2 regions of the Xenorhabdus siamensis genome follow, and region 2 is predicted to be linked to the other one. Evidence: predicted binding sites of a transcription regulator. Region 2 holds the regulator's gene; the other holds the start of a gene.
The links. Region 2 encodes ArgR, which controls arginine synthesis, uptake and breakdown. Its sites were predicted from a motif close to ANTGAATAAAAATACANT; they were not measured.
Positions count from the first base shown of each region.

Region 1 (8,840 bases), on a different contig from region 2:
GGTCTTCAGCAAAACGTGAAAGATGGATCATGCTGATACTGGCATCGGATAGCAGTTCCAGAACATGGTCACGGTCTGAAACACTATCCAAACTATTACGGGTTGCAGAAGCAAAACCAAGCCATGACGCCAATTGTTCCCGATCAATATCGTACGCCGTTCCTGCCAGCGCACCACATCCCAATGGGCTGACATCCAACCGTTTCAGAGTATCTTGCAAACGAGTCTCATCACGACTAAGCATTTCTGCATAAGCAAGACACCAATGTGCGAAAGTAACTGGTTGCGCCCGTTGCAAATGGGTATAACCCGGCATGACTGCATCCTGATTATTTTCAGCGGTAATCACCAGTGCTTGTTGTAACTCTAGAAGCGCTTGATGAATATCCGCTATCTGATCCTTGCACCATAGTTTCAGATCTGTAGCAACCTGATCGTTACGGCTGCGTCCTGTATGCAGTTTTTTGCCCAGATCCCCCACTTTTGCAATTAGTTGCCCTTCCACCCAGCTATGAATATCCTCCGCATCACTTTGCAAAATAGCCTTGGGGTTGGCTCGTACTTCATCCAGTAACTCATTTAGCGCCGCATTCAGCTTTTGTTGTTCTTCTGGCGTCAAAACACCGACTGTAACCAACGCCTTTGACCACGCAACAGAGCCGATAATATCCTGCTCCGCCAAGCGATAGTCAAAACGCAGAGAATCATTAAATTGCTTGAACCGCTGATCGGCTTCCTGACTGAAACGCCCACCCCAAAGTGCCATAATTGCGTACCTCTTTTCTTTGATTGCCCGGAAATTATTTTTTACTGTTCAACGCACGGATACGGGAAGAAAGCGAATGGAGGCGAATAAATCCTTCCGCATGCCTATGATCATAAACTTCATCTTCTCCGAAAGTGGCGAACTCTTCAGAATAGAGGCTATGAGACGATTGTTTCTGTATTGCTGTTACCTGTCCTTTATACAGTTTCAAGATCACTTCACCACTGACATTCTCAGCAAGTGTTTCCGCCGCAGCCTGAATAGACTGGCGCAATGGTACAAACCAACGACCATCATAGACAACATAAGACATCTCAAGCCCCAATTGCTGGCGCCATTTGAAACTATCGCGATCCAGCACTAGCTGTTCAATTCCACGCAGTGCAGCCATCATGATGGTTCCTCCCGGAGTTTCGTAGCAACCACGGGATTTCATTCCCACCAAACGGTTTTCCACAATATCGATCCGGCCGATACCGTATTTTGCCCCCAGTGTATTCAACTCATTAAGGCATTGATATGGCGACAATGCCTTACCATTTACTCCAACCACTTCCCCTTTTTCAACAGTGACAGAAACATATTCCGGTTCATCAGGTGCATCTTCTGGATCCACAGTCCATGCCCAACAATCTTTATTGGCCGCATTCCACGTGCTTTCCAATACGCCACCTTCGGTCGAAATATGCCATGCGTTTTCATCACGACTGTAGATTTTTTCCAGCGTTGCGGTTGTGGGAATATCACGAACTTTTAGATAATCCAGTAAAGCTTCACGGGAACGCAAATCCCATTCCCGCCATGGGGCAACTACTTTCAGGTGTGGAGCCAACGCGGTATAAGTACTCTCAAAACGAACCTGATCATTACCTTTACCTGTTGCACCATGAGCAAGAGCATCAGCTCCCACTTTCAGTGCTAATTCAACTTGTGCTTTAGCAATGATAGGACGTGCCATTGAAGTACCGAGCAAATAACTGCCTTCGTACAATGCCCCCGTTTTCAGCACCGGATAAACATAATCCTTGATAAATTCTTCACGTAGATCGACGATATGACATTCTGAAGCGCCAGAAAGTAACGCTTTTTGTTCTATACCATCCAAGTCTTCACGACTCTGACCAACATCCGCAACAAATGCGATAACTTCACAATTGCCATAGTTTTCTTTTAACCATGGAATGATGGCAGAGGTATCCAAACCGCCAGAATATGCCAGAACAATTTTTTTAATACTGCTTTTCGTTGAGGTAATTGTCATAGAGATAGCCTTTTACTTTTTTATTCATCTCAGCTAAACGCTAAACCAAATCTGTTCTATCTTGTTATGCCAGAATACGAGTGCCAACGGGTATACCATTAAATAGCGCAATCAGTTGGTCAGCATAACGCCAACTCGCAATATCTACCGGGTGCCCTAATGTTTTTGCGGCTTCCAATGCTGCATGAACTTTCACAATCATGCCGTCGGTAATGACTCCTTGCTCAATAAGCTGCTTTATTTTTCCTTCCGTCACTTCAGCAATTCTTTGACCCTTTCCATCCAGAATGCCACTGACATCCGACAATAAAACCAGATCTGCATGCAACACCTGCGCAATAGCTGTAGCAGCCTGATCTGCATTGACATTCATTAACTCGCCATTTTCAGTAATACCAATAGAACTGATAATGGGGATATAACCGAGATCCAGTAAAAGTTTCAGTAAATCCGGATTACCGGGATAAGCCTTGCCAGTGTGACCAAGCTCCTCATCAAGCTGAGAAACTTTCACAACACCGCCATCCCCTAAACACAAACCAACGGCAGGCAAACGGTACTTTGTCGCCCAGGCAAGCAAAGTTTTATTGGCTGTACCTGCCAGTGTTCCAGTAATAATGTCGATCTGATCTGCTGGCGTTACACGCAGACCTTGTTTCTTCATAATCGGTAGCTGTAATTTCTGCATCAGGTCATCAACCAAGCAACCCCCTCCGTGTACAATTACCAGTGGGCGCTTATGCGTTTTTCGATATGACTGTAATGTAGAAAATAACCGCACCAGCGCTTCGTGACTATCTAATAACACACCACCCAACTTGATAACTAACGGCTCCATCAGATTTATCCTCTGTCGGTATAAAATGAGATTGTTGAATTAAAGCAATGCTTGAGTTTCTTCGAATCCGAACCGGATATTCATACACTGAACAGCCTGTGCTGCTGCACCTTTCAGCAAATTGTCCTCAGCCCCGACAATGATCAGATGCTGCCCTTGTACAGCAAAACCAATATCACAGAATGGCAATCCGACAACGGCCTTCAACGCAGGGAGGCCTTTTTCATATAACCGGATCAGTGGCTTATTGTGATAAGCCTGCCGATATGCCTGCCAGATTTGTTGCTCTGTCACGCCTGATTTCAGCTTACAGGCAATTGTGGCAAGGATCCCCCGCGCAAAATTGCCTAAATGGGGTGTGAAGATTACCTCTGTACCTAAATGTGCCGCGATTTCAGGTTGATGACGGTGATTAAAAACCCCATAAGGCTGCAAACTAACTTCACAGAAACTGTTATTCAATGAAGCCTTACGCCCAGCACCACTTACACCACTGACAGCATTAATCACAGGCCACTGTTCTGTATCCAGCAAACCTTCTTCCAACAAAGGTTTCAGCGAAAGCTGTGAAACCGTGGGATAACAGCCTGGAACCGCGATAAGCCGGGCAGTCTTGATTGCTTCCGCCTGCCATTCCACCAATCCATATACCGCCTGCTCAAGCCAGTTTGTATTTTTATGCTCAAATCCATAGTATTTTGAATAAAAGTGCGTATTTTGTACGCGATAAGCACCAGATAAATCAAATACGATACAACCCGCCTGCAAAAACATCGGTGCAATGTCATGGCTGACTTCATGAGCCGTAGCAAGAAAAACGACATCAATACCATCCGCAGCTTCGGCAACATCCACCATTGGCTGTAAGGGCAAATCCAGAAACCCTTTATATTGTGGATAAAGCTCTGAAAAACATTTCCCTGCATCAGTACTTTGAGAAGAAACCATCAGACCGGAAAGATGGACATGAGGATGTCGTTGCAGATATGCTGCTAACTCTGCTCCGGTATAACCACTGGCACCAACTATCAGCGTATTAAGCATGGGATTTATTCACCTTGTATTAACCCGATGTATGTATTAACCCAATGTAGTAACCCAAATATACAATTGAATTTATATTCAATAATATTGCATTAATATTGATACTATCTTGAATAAGGGCTGTCAACAGTGAATATTAAATTACCAACATTTATTGAGTTATATCACCAGCTTATTGCTGCACCTTCTATCAGTGCAGTAGATGAGGAATTGGATCAAAGCAATGAAGTGGTTATCAATCTACTGGCTGGTTGGCTGAAAGAGATTGGTTTTGAAATTGAGATCCAACCTGTTCCGGAAACCCACCGTAAATTCAATATGCTAGCAACGTTGGGAAGCGGTTCCAGAGGTTTACTATTATGTGGTCATACAGATACCGTACCATTTGACGACGGGCGCTGGACTCAAGATCCATTCACACTGATCGAACGTGACGGAAAATTATATGGACTGGGCACTGCTGATATGAAAGGCTTCTTTGCCTTTATTATTGATGCATTGCGGAATATCGATACCAGCAAACTGTCTTCTCCTCTTTATATTCTGGCTACCGCAGATGAGGAAACATCAATGGCGGGAGCTCGCTATTTTGCGGCCAATTCTACTCTCCGGCCTGATTTTGCCATCATTGGCGAACCTACGTCATTACAACCTATCCGCGCCCACAAAGGGCATGTTGCCCACGCTATCCGCATTGAAGGTAAATCCGGACACTCCAGCGATCCTGCCCAAGGCGTCAATGCCATTGACTTGATGCACGAATCCATCACTCAGTTGATGAAATTACGCAATACATTGCAAGAACGTTACCACAATCCGGCTTTCGCTATTCCCTATCCCACGATGAATTTTGGTCATATCCACGGTGGAGATGCGGTAAACCGTATCTGTGCCTGTTGCGAACTGCATATGGATATCCGCCCGCTCCCCGGACTCACTTTGCAGGATTTAAATGAAGCACTCAATGAGGTACTGGAGCCTGTCAAACAACGCTGGCCGGGACGCCTAAATGTTACAGCGCTTCATCCTCCCATTCCGGGTTATGAGTGTCCGACTAATCACAAGCTGGTGGATGTCATCGAAAAACTGTTGGGAACAAAAGCAGAAACTGTCAATTACTGTACCGAAGCCCCTTTTATTCAAGAATTATGCCCAACATTGGTTTTGGGACCGGGCTCAATTAAACAGGCTCATCAGCCTGATGAATATTTAGACGTATCGATGATTGAACCGACGAAAAAATTGATTTCTCAGATTGTGGAGCATTTTTGTTTGAACGCGGATTAAAGGTGGTAAATCAACAACCTTTTCTATCAAGTAGCTTACTTGACTTTACATCAAAAAGTGGCAACAATTGTTACCATAAATGGATTGGGAGTGCCCGGTCGGCGTTATAACCTCGGTGAGTACATCGGGGTTTTTCGCTATTTGGAACTAAGGAAAAACTTTTAATCCCCACTGCTGATAACCCTCCCCCACCTTGTTTCTCCCTCCTTCACAAAAAAATTTCTTCTCCAATATAGCAAATGCTTGATTAGCCTGCTCTGGTTTCAAAATATGTCTACCAATAGGTCTAGCAACCAGATCAGCAAGTTGTAAACCAGAAGAATTACTTGTTTTTGCTGCCATTCTAATCTTAAAAGGCAAATTCCTGTGATACTTATTTTCTCCATTACAAATTCGAAGAAATTCTAGTTCAAGTTCTTTATCTTCTTTGGAACCTCGCTGTTCCACAATAACGTGAGTTTCTCGTTCCTGCTGACCTTTTTCTGCTACAAAATCATATAATGTCTCTAAACAATAACGTAATGCGATATGATATGGGTTCTGAACCTCATCTTTGTTAATGTTCATTTTGTGCTTTTCAATTACACATGCCGACAATATGAAATTACTTTCATTGATTATTATATTGAGTCGTTTTAGAAAGTGATTCTTTGCTTCACGTGTCCTAAAAATAGTAAAATCTCCTTTTTCTTTACGGATTTCATGCTTATGGAGGATTACAAGATCATGACCAAAATAGTCAAATTTAAGTCGTTGTAACTCTGGCACTACTTTTGAAAGATAATGTTCTTTGTAAAAAATACAAAAAGCTAAAACGAAGACAGGATAATCTTTATCAAGCTGTATTAGACCATGATCACCACTTTCATCAACGTATACGACAAAATCGCTAAAGCTTCTTTGCCCATCTATAGTTAATTCTTTTTTAATAACTAATTGATTCTCAGTACTATCCATACTTTTTTCCTTGCTTTAACTTTCTTTTAACTACTTCTCAGCCAAGACAAAACATCATAAATCACCTCCTGGAAATAAAATTTATTCCCATTTACTATAGCGTTATATATTAGTATAAATAACACTCAATACACCAGAGATTGTTTTTCATTCAATCCCCTAACATGAATTTCTTTCCTGATCACTTTGAATATTCCTCATCGGAAATAAGCCATTTCCTAATTGACTAAAAATCCTGCTTCGCTCATTCTATTTGGACATCTAAATGGATAGACATATAAACACTTAAACATCTAAACATAGGCGGATATAGGTTCCGTTTGTTCAGGAGGGCGCAGGATATGAGTTTTTTTCATGCAAATCATCAAGAGGCACTAAATCAGAATCTGGCTGAACTTGAAGGCCAGATCCGTGTTTCCTTTGAATTCTTTCCCCCAGAACCACTGAAATGGAACAAACTCTGTGGAAATCCATTGACCGACTGAGCAAACTGAAACCTAATTTTGTTTCCGTGACTTACGGCGCCAATTCTGGCGAACGTAACCGTACTCATAGCATTATCAAAGGAATCAAGGACAAAACGGGTCTTGATGCCGCTCCGCACTTAACTTGCATTGATGCCAGCCGTGAAGAATTACGTGATATCGCTCGCGATTACTGGAAAAACGGTATTCGTCATATTGTGGCTTTGCGTGGCGATTTACCCAATGGTAGCTGCAAACCAGAAATGTATGGCACTGATTTAGTAGAGCTCTTAAAGAAAGAGGCAGATTTTGATATTTCCGTCGCGGCTTATCCGGAAGTGCATCCAGAGGCAAAAAGCGCACAGTCTGACCTTATTAACCTGAAAAGAAAAATTGATGCGGGAGCAAATCGCGCTATTACCCAATTCTTTTTTGATGTGGAAAGTTATTTGCGTTTTCGTGATCGCTGTGTATCGACAGGGATTGATGTGGAAATTGTGCCGGGGATTTTGCCTGTCTCGAATTTCCGTCAGTTACAGCGATTTGCCGCCATCACGAATGTTCGCATCCCAAGCTGGATGACCAGAATGTTCGAGGGCTTGGATGATGACCCTGAAAGCCGCAATTTAGTTGGCGCATCTATTGCGATGGATATGGTGAAAATTCTGAGTCGTGAAGGAGTGAAGGATTTTCATTTTTATACACTGAATCGCGCGGAACTGAGTTACGCTATTTGCCATACATTAGGTGTTCGTCCTTGTTGATTTTTATCCTTAAAAAAAGCCGGACTAGATAGTAGTTCGGCGTGGTTATATACCCCCCACCCAGTTTGATAACTCATCACCATATCCACCGATAATAAAAGCCGAACAGTTTCCCATTCGGCCTTTAATTATCAAGCAAACAAAAAGCTAACCGGTGTTACGCATTCCTGCCGCAACGCCTGCTATTGTTACCATCAGCGCCTGTTCCACACGAGGATCGGGTTGTTCCTGCTGACGGGAGCGTTGTAATAATTCTGCCTGTAGGACGTTCAATGGATCGGTATACACATTACGTAATGCGATAGATTCGGCTATCCACGGCAAATCTGCCATCAACTGCTCATCCTGTGAGATCGTCAGAACCGTTTCTATGTCCGCTACAAGTTGATTGCGAAGTTTAATCCCCAATGACCACAGTTTCTTATCAACCAAACGTTGATCATAATATTCCGCTAGCCATAAGTCTGCTTTGGCAAAAACCATCTCCAACATGGCAATACGAGTAGTGAAGAAAGGCCAATCACGGGACATTTCTGACAAAATATCCTGTTTTCCCACATCTATTACGTGTTGCAGTGCTGCACCTGCTCCCAACCATGCCGGAAGCATCAGACGGTTTTGTGTCCACGCGAAGATCCACGGGATTGCCCGCAGGCTTTCAACACCGCCTGTAGGACGACGTTTAGCAGGACGCGAACCTAACGGTAATTTCGCCAGTTCCGGCTCAGGTGTCGCCGAGCGGAAATAAGGCACAAACTCCGGCTGTTCACGAACGTAATCACGGTACATGTCGCAGGAAACATCAGAGAGTGTATCCATGACGTGTTTCCATTCAGCTTTGGGTTCCGGTGGCGGCAGTAAGTTGGCTTCCAGAATAGCACTGGCGTACATCGCCAGGCTGCTGATTGTCACTTGCGGTAAGCCAAACTTAAAGCGGATCATTTCGCCCTGTTCCGTTACACGCAATCCTCCTTTCAGGCTTCCTGGTGGTTGAGAAAGTAATGCCGAATGCGCCGGAGCGCCACCACGACCAATGGTGCCTCCCCGTCCGTGAAACAGTGTTAGCTTCACTCCCTCTTTTTCACACAATCTGATAAGCGCATCCTGAGCCCGGTATTGAGCCCAAGATGCAGCCATGACTCCCGCATCTTTTGCTGAGTCAGAATAGCCAATCATGACCATTTGCTTATCCTGAATCAGTTCACGATACCATTCGATATGGAGCAATTGCTGGATCACCCGTTCTGCATTATTCAAGTCATCAAGGGTTTCGAACAATGGCGCAACAGGTAATAATAACGGGCAGCCTGCTGCTTTCAGCAATAACTTCACTGCCAGTACGTCTGAAGGCATTTTTGCCATGGAAATGACATATGCCGCAATCGCATCTTGTGGTGTTTCTGCAATCACTTTACAAGTTTCTAAAACTTCTTGCGTCTCGGCACTTGGTTGCCAATCA
Region 1 covers NZ_JBBMXE010000012.1:230,777-239,616, forward strand. Annotated here, with positions in the region: gene argH (argininosuccinate lyase) at 1-766, opposite strand, end outside; gene AAC852_RS13325 (argininosuccinate synthase) at 801-2,027, opposite strand; gene argB (acetylglutamate kinase) at 2,092-2,865, opposite strand; gene argC (N-acetyl-gamma-glutamyl-phosphate reductase) at 2,905-3,909, opposite strand; gene argE (acetylornithine deacetylase) at 4,039-5,196, shown strand; gene AAC852_RS13345 (DUF3800 domain-containing protein) at 5,344-6,153, opposite strand; partial or broken gene metF (methylenetetrahydrofolate reductase) at 6,495-7,381, shown strand; gene ppc (phosphoenolpyruvate carboxylase) at 7,529-8,840, opposite strand, start outside.
Region 1: argC (N-acetyl-gamma-glutamyl-phosphate reductase) is a predicted target of ArgR. The motif match lies at 3,975-3,992, and genes of this name have one in related genera.

Region 2 (8,840 bases):
GAACCACTGACGGTGGCCCTGCTGCTTACGGCTGTGTTTACGACGACGAAACTTAACGATTTTAACTTTCTCACCACGACCGTGCGCAACAACTTCAGCTTTAACTTTAACGCCTTCAACTACTGGAGCGCCGATTTTGATGTCTTCACCATTAGCGACCATCAGAACCTGGTCAAACTCAACAGTTTCACCTGTTGCGATGTCCAGCTTTTCCAAGCGAATAGTTTGACCTTCGCTTACTCGGTGTTGTTTACCACCACTTTGGAAAACCGCGTACATATTAACTCCGCTTTCCGCGCACTCCCTAAAATTCTTTCCAGAGCGCGCTATAAAATATTCACAATAGGGCGCGAATTCTACGCAAAAACCACTTGGAAGACAAGAGCAGAATTAGATAGTGTCGTCATGAGATACTTAACCAAAGAGCAAGGCAACGGATTTGGACCGCGGCAAGAAACGATGCACTATTTTTGGCATAGCGGGTTGCTATGCCACGCCAGCGTTTAAGATGAAGAAACGCATTTTCAACTAAATGCCTGAGTCGATAGAGGTCTCGATCATATTCTCGTTTCACTTTGCGATTTTTTCGGCCGGGAATTTGCGCTGCCATGCCTTGTTTTTTTGCTTGTTCAACAACGGTATTACTGTCATAGCCCCGATCCGCTAATAAATGTTCTGCCTCTATTCCGTCAATCAAGGCCTCAGCTTGTGAGCAATCCGCTGTGGGACCGCTTGTAATAAGCGCTCTGATCGGCATACCATGCGCATCCACGGCCAGATGTATCTTTGTATTGAGCCCCCTTTTGTGCGCCCCATATCCTGATTGCCTCCTGCCGCTCCTGCGGCATGGGGATGAACCTTAATATGACTGGCGTCAATCATCAGCCATTCGAAATCGGGTTCAAAGATGAGTTCTTCAAGCAGTCCTTCCCATACGCCTTTGTCCCGCCACCGACAAAAACGGCGATGCGTATTTTTCCAGTCGCCATAATCGGGCGGTAAATCTCGCCAGGGTGCGCCTGTCCGTAAAATCCAGAACACGGCATTAATAAATAATCGATTATCATAAGCAACACGCCCCCAGGCCCCCTTACGCCCCGGTAGGTGAGGTTCAAGCAAACTCCAAATATGATCGGAAATATCGTGACGGCGGTGTGCGGGTGTGCTCATGGTTAAGTCATCCATTCATGTAATATAGGGTGATTATTACATGAATTTATTTATGACGACACTATCTAGAACAGAGGAGAAAAAAGCCGAGTTTTTCGATTGTCATTTATTTGAACGGTTTTTCAAGTACAATCAACATATCGCGATATCTATTGATACACTAATTAATGAGCATAGCTCTGAATCAGAGTCCGAAGCCAAAACATGAACTTAGAATCTATAATTAAACTTACAGCTGATGATATGGCAGCGGTTAATGAAACAATTCTTAACCAATTAAATTCTGATGTAGCGCTAATCAACCAGCTTGGCTATTACATTATCAGCGGCGGTGGTAAACGTATTCGCCCAATGATCGCAGTGTTGGCTGGTAAGGCACTGCATTATGAGGGAAAGAAACATATCAAAATTGCTGCCCTGATTGAATTTATCCATACAGCAACCCTACTCCATGATGACGTCGTAGATGAGTCCGATATGCGCCGCGGTAAAGCAACTGCCAATGCTATGTATGGCAATGCAGCCAGCGTTCTGGTTGGCGATTTTATCTATACTCGCTCGTTTCAGATGATGACAGACCTCAATTCTATGCGAGTGCTGAAATTGATGTCTGACGCCACGAATGTTATCGCTGAAGGTGAAGTGATGCAGTTGATGAACTGTAATGATCCGAACATTTCAGAAGATGACTACATGTGCGTAATTTACAGTAAAACTGCACGCTTGTTTGAAGTAGCCGCGCATTCTGCTGCTATTTTGTCTGGTGCAACTCAGGAGCAAGAAGAAGCACTACGTGATTATGGTCGCTATCTTGGTACTGCATTTCAATTGATTGATGACCTGTTAGACTACGATTCCGATGATAATACACTTGGGAAAAACACTGGAGATGATTTAAACGAAGGTAAACCGACCCTCCCACTTTTACATGCAATGAATCATGGAACGCCGGAACAGTCAGCACTGATCCGCGAAGCTATCGAGAAAGGCAATGGCCGCCATTTGCTGGATACTGTGCTTACAACGATGAAACAGTGTGGTTCACTTGATTACACCCGCCAACGGGCGGAGGAAGAAGCAGATAAAGCAATCTCAGCGTTACAAGGACTTGATGATTCTCCATACAAAGCGGCCCTAGTGGGATTAGCCCACATCGCTGTACAACGACTTTCCTGAGCCAGGCCCAGTAGTATAGTATACCTTGGGTAGTAAGTATCCCAGACTATTCAGTCTGGGATACTCCTTTATTTTCAACCTCTTGAATTCCTATATACTGTACAATGCTGGCAAGTCCTTTACGTAAAATGAACTTAACCATCCGCTCCCTTTCTGGCTTGGTCAATTGATAGTAAGCTTCCACCCAAATCATAAATGGATCCTGTCGTTTGTTCCGATAATACTCAACCGAGTTCTCACTGACGGTCAGTACATTCAAAACATCTTCGGGCAAGCTATTGATATGATATTCGAGGGCTTTTCCCTGCACTCCACGCTTACGGCGTTGTTCCCAGCCTTCACGTCTTGCCATCAGGTTTACTCCCTGGGGAGACGATGGCAGACCAGCGAGGCCAATGAGTTCCTTTGCAGAATACCATTCTTTTTTCATCTCTCTCTCCTCGCTTTGTACCGGAGCAGTAAAGAGGAAGCCAAATTTTGAACATTTAGCTTTTCAAAAGCTGCCTCAGGTAGCTACGATTTTTTCCAAAAAACTTCTTATTCCATCTCGTAGTATCACTTCTGTAATTATCTCCTTTTCTTCATCCGTGAGTAGATTAAACGCACTTACCCAAATGGATAGTGGGTCCTGTTTCTGAACCTGATATTCAGGTGATATTTCATTAAGTTCCAGAGCTGCCAATGTTGATTCAGGAAAACATGAATAGTGATATTCAATTGCCCTTCCCTGAACACCTGTTCGTTTTTGTCTCAACCACTCTTCACGTTTGGCTCTGGCATTCACTCCTTGTGGTGATCTAGGTAACTCACCTACACCGGTCAACTCCATTGCCGTATACCACTCTTTTTTCATAATGTTTCTCTATTTTTGTAACCAAGTTCAAAAAAGAAGTTATTAAGAAAAAATTAAAAACATTTTTAGAAAAAATAATGTTATTTTATTTTCTTAATAACAGATCCATGTTCGTTATTAATTTCACTCTAACGCTTTAGTTATACCACTAATGTGGCTCTAAATTTAATAGGAAAGGATTAAAAAAATGATTTCTATGAAATCGGATTGGCATCCTGCTGATATTATTGCTGCTTTACGTAAACGTGGAACAACTCTGGCCGCTGTTTCTCGTGAATCAGGACTAAGCTCATCAACTTTGGCGAATACTCTTTCTCGCTCGTGGCCCAAGGGAGAATGGATAATAGCAAACTACTTAGGTATTCATCCGTCTGAAATATGGCCAAGCCGTTATTTCAATCCCCATACTGGAGAATTATTAGAAAGGAAAGTAAGAGAGAAAAAAGAATAATTAGCTACCAATATAATTATTGAAAGAAAAACCGCTAGCTTTTTTAAACTAGCGGTTTCCGTTATCTAATATATTTAAATTAATTCGTATAATAATAGATTAATAATTAAATTAACCATTAATAAATCTTTCGCCTAATTCAATATCTTTTTTCAGAACATCCAGCATATTATCCAATGCTTTCTGTTCAAACTCACTCAATTGGCCAATGTCTAAACGTTCTTCAATACCATTTTTGCCCAAACGAACAGGTTGTGCGAAGAAACGAGCGTATTTGCCGTCACCTTCTACGTAGCTGCATTCGATAACATTGCTTTCACCCTGCAAACCACGGATCAAAGAAAGACCCAGACGTGCTGCTGCTTGGCCCATAGACAAAGTTGCAGATCCACCACCTGCTTTTGCTTCAACAACTTCAGTACCTGCGTTCTGAATACGTTTCGTCAACGCTTCTACTTCTTCATCAGTGAAACTGACATCCTGGATCTGAGACAATAATGGCAGAATAGTTACGCCGGAGTGACCACCGATAACAGGAACATTCAGCTCTTCTGGTTTCTTATCTTTCAGTTCTGCCACAAACGTATTAGAACGGATAATATCCAGAGTAGTTACACCAAACAGACGATTTTTGTCGTAAACGCCCTCTTTTTTCAGAACTTCGGCAGCGATTGCCACAGTGGTGTTAACAGGGTTAGTAATAATTCCGATTAATGCTTTTGGACATATTTTAGCAATCTGTTGAACCAAATTACGGATAATCCCTGCATTAATATTGAACAGATCTGAACGATCCATACCAGGTTTACGGGCTACACCTGCAGAAATCAATACAACTTCCGCCCCTACCAATGCAGGAGTTGCATCTTCACCAGCAAAACCAGTGACCTTCACAGTTGTTGGGATATGGCTCAGATCGGCAGCCACACCTGGGGTCACCGGAGCAATGTCATACAAGGAAAGTTCTGAACCTGAAGGAAGCTGGGTCTTGAGTAGAAGGGCAAGTGCCTGACCAATACCACCGGCTGCACCGAGAACTGCAACTTTCATCCTGATACTCCTTTAAATAAATGCTGTAAAAAACTTAAACCTGTCTGGTTAAGAGACTCTATATTTCCCATACAAAGTATAAATATGGGATACGCTCTCAGCCTTATTCATCACTACGTATTAAAAACAATCTGTTAACAGACAGATTATCTACCTAATAGCCCAATGATGGAACACTAAAGTTTTTTATTTTAGACAAAATGCTTATCTGTTAATGAGATAATGGGCACTTTTTTAGGAATTATTCCTGTTATCTTATTAATTGCTCTGTTGATTAACTTGTCCTTCTCCTTTTCCCTGAATAATGCAATTTTATTAACAATAAATTTACTGAGCTCAATAATGTAATTATGCTCTCTATATTGGGTTTTTCTTCTCTTCCTTGCATAAAAATTCACTTTTTTGCAGAATATTGGCTTCATAGTGGATTCAACGATGGTGAAATATGCGAATTCTTTCGAAACAGGAAGATTTGATCAAAGCTTTCAAGGCATTATTAAAGGAAGAAAAATTCAGTTCTCAAGGCGAGATAGTTACAGCACTCCAAGAAGAAGGTTTTGAAAACATTAATCAATCTAAAGTTTCCAGAATGCTGACAAAATTTGGCGCTGTCAGAACCCGTAATGCAAAAATGGAAATGGTCTACTGTCTGCCAGCAGAATTAGGTGTGCCTACTGCCACCAGCCCATTGAAAAATCTGGTATTAGATATTGATTATAATCATTCCGTAGTTGTTATTCGTACCAGTCCTGGTGCGGCACAGTTGATCGCGCGTTTATTGGATTCATTAGGAAAAGCAGAAGGGATCCTTGGCAGTATTGCAGGAGATGACACTGTTTTTTCTACGCCAACACAAGCCATTACAGCCAAACAGCTTTATGAGGCTATCCTCAACTTGTTTGAGCAAAAACTGTAAACCAATCGTCCATCAAAACCATGTAAAAACACGGTATCACTGCATACCATTTTTCCAGAGAAAATTTTGCAAGAGGATCGCTTGATCATCGCGATCCTCTTGATTTAACGCTTGTGATCAATTAAGCAGCGTGTGCTCTCTTATTCAACGCCGCCAATAATTTCTCATGAATACCACCAAAACCACCATTACTCATGATCAATATGTGGTCACCTGGCTGTGCTGCCTCCACAATCATACGTACCAACGTGTCAATATCTGCACTCCAGCGAGCAGGTTGAACACATTGTTCCACAATTTCAGCAACCTGCCACTGGATATTACCAGGCTGAAACAGAAAAACTTCATCCGCTCGGCCCAGAGAAGGTGCAATATCATTTTTGCTTATACCCAGTTTCATGGTATTCGAACGTGGTTCCAGTACTGCAAAAATGCGCGCCATACTGCCCGCTTTGCTTCTCAGAGCTTCCAGTGTCGCCAAAATGGCCGTTGGATGATGGGCAAAATCATCATAAACCGAGATATCATTCACTTTGCCGAGTAATTCCAGTCGGCGACGAGCATTGATAAAGTCACCTAATACCTGACAGGCATCCTCAGGCTGAATTCCTACATGGTGAGCTGCTGCAATAGCCATTAAGCCATTATGCATATTGTGTTCCCCCACCAATGACCAGTTAACTTCGCCAACTAATTCACCATGATGGTACACTTGATAGGTACTGCTGTCCTGAGTGGTTTTTTGGACGTGCCAGGCCCCTGTTTCCCCTAGGTGTTCCAACTCACTCCAGCACCCCATTCCAAGCACTTGTTTCAGATTTATGTCATTATCGGGCACAAGGATCTTACCCATGCCCGGTACGATTCTGACAAGATGGTGAAATTGCTTTTGGATGGCAGCCAGATTTTCGAAAATATCAGCATGATCGAATTCAAGATTATTTATGATGAGCGTACGAGGACTATAATGAACAAATTTCGAACGTTTATCAAAGAAAGCACTATCGTATTCATCCGCTTCAATCACGAAAAATGGGCTTTCACCAATCTGTGCTGAAACATTAAAATTGCCCGGCACACCACCGATAAGAAATCCCGGTTTATAGCCACAAGCTTCCAGGATCCACGTCAGCATACCCGCAGTTGTTGTTTTACCATGTGTTCCTGCAACAGCCAAAACCCAACGCTCTGGTAAAACATAATCATGTAACCACTGTGGGCCGGATGTATAAGGAATACCGCGATCCAGCACCGCCTCAACACAAGGATTACCACGTGTCATAGCGTTACCAATGATCACCATATCTGGCACAGGATCGAGTTGTGAAGGATCGTATCCTTGGATCAGTTCAATACCCTGATTTTTTAACAGAGTACTCATAGGAGGATACACATTGGCGTCAGAGCCGGTAACTTCGTGACCTAATGAACGAGCAAGTATCGCCAGCCCTCCCATGAAAGTACCGCAGATGCCAAGAATATGAATACGCATTTATTTCTATCCGATATCATGAAGTGTATCACTATTCTAACCATCAAATCACAGATTAGAAATGCAATAGCCTATCAATCATTTTATTCTTTAGCTAAACTGCCCGCACTTAAGTGTTACCAAAATATACAGCACGATTTTAAAACCATAACCAAATCAGGGCCTTCGTCATGAAAACATTAGGCGAATTCATCGTCGAGAAACAGCACGACTTTCCTCATGCTACAGGTGAACTGACCGCACTACTTTCTGCCATTAAATTAGGTGCCAAAATTATTCATCGGGACATTAATAAAGCTGGCCTGGTAGATATTTTAGGCACCAGCGGTGTTTCTAATGTTCAGGGTGAAGTTCAGATGAAACTGGACTTGTATGCCAATGAAAAACTCAAAGCAGCATTGAAAGCACGCGGTGAAGTAGCGGGTATTGCTTCCGAAGAAGAAGACGAGATCGTCATCTTTGATGGTGACCGGGCAGAAAATGCGAAGTATGTTGTTTTGATGGATCCACTGGATGGTTCTTCAAATATTGATGTAAACGTTTCCGTTGGGACTATTTTCTCCATTTACCATCGAATTACGCCAGTTGGGCAACCTGTTACCGAAGAAGACTTCCTGCAACCGGGTCATCGTCAGGTTGCAGCGGGTTATGTGGTTTACGGTTCGTCCACCATGTTGGTTTACACTACGGGCTGTGGTGTTCATACTTTCACTTACGATCCTTCTCTTGGTGTATTCTGTCTGACCCATGAGAAAGTCCAGTTCCCGGAAAAAGGTAATATGTACTCAATTAACGAAGGGAACTACATCAAATTCCCTCTGGGAGTGAAAAAGTACATTAAGTATTGCCAGGAACAAGACGAAGCAACTCAACGCCCTTACACTACCCGTTATATTGGCTCATTGGTTGCCGACTTCCACCGCAACCTGTTGAAAGGTGGTATCTATATCTATCCAAGCACAGCAAGTCACCCGACGGGCAAACTCCGTCTGCTGTATGAGTGCAACCCGATTGCTTTCCTGGCTGAACAAGCCGGCGGCAAAGCCAGTGATGGCATTAACCGGATTTTAGATATCGTACCAAGCAAGCTGCATCAACGAGTGCCTTTCTTCGTCGGAACCAAATCTATGGTAGAAAAAGCTGAAAGCTTTATGGCTGAGTTTCCAGATGAACCGGATGAGTAATATAAGTCAACTGGTTGATTAATTGGTTATAAGAAGAGGCGAAAATTCGCCTCTTTCTACTCAGTTGTCTCTGTAATATTTATCAGTATCTTTTGATTTGCCCCAACCTAGTTTTGTTCAATAAATTATTTTGTTCATGATGCATGAAGAAACGTTCTTATCAGAAATTACAGCAAGCCTTCTCGCTGGCCTCCTAAATACAGTGGATAAAGAAAGCCTGATCGACGATGTAATAAGGCAATGACTGGCAGAACAGTCGGAAACCATAGTTCAAATCATGAATGATTTTTGGACAGGGATCCTCTACCACTATTAACCCATAGGAGTACAGGCATAATACAGAAAAATGGAATTACTTTAAGTCTGTTTTGGCTATAATAGCCCGCACTCCATTTTGGTTTGAAATTGAAGGAAACCTTTTATGAGCCTGAACAATGTACCGGCGGGTAAAGAACTGCCAGAAGACATCTACGTTATTATTGAGATCCCTGCAAATGCCGATCCAATCAAATATGAAGTGGACAAAGAATCCGGTGCTCTGTTTGTAG
Region 2 covers NZ_JBBMXE010000014.1:340,523-349,362, forward strand. Annotated here, with positions in the region: gene rplU (50S ribosomal protein L21) at 1-279, opposite strand, end outside; one part of gene AAC852_RS15580 (IS5 family transposase) at 404-795, opposite strand; one part of gene AAC852_RS15580 (IS5 family transposase) at 795-1,170, opposite strand; gene ispB (octaprenyl diphosphate synthase) at 1,375-2,346, shown strand; gene AAC852_RS15590 (DNA-binding protein) at 2,393-2,776, opposite strand; gene AAC852_RS15595 (DNA-binding protein) at 2,852-3,199, opposite strand; gene AAC852_RS15600 (helix-turn-helix domain-containing protein) at 3,387-3,650, shown strand; gene mdh (malate dehydrogenase) at 3,762-4,700, opposite strand; gene argR (transcriptional regulator ArgR) at 5,146-5,616, shown strand; gene mpl (UDP-N-acetylmuramate:L-alanyl-gamma-D-glutamyl-meso-diaminopimelate ligase) at 5,738-7,108, opposite strand; gene fbp (class 1 fructose-bisphosphatase) at 7,279-8,292, shown strand; gene ppa (inorganic diphosphatase) at 8,714-8,840, shown strand, end outside.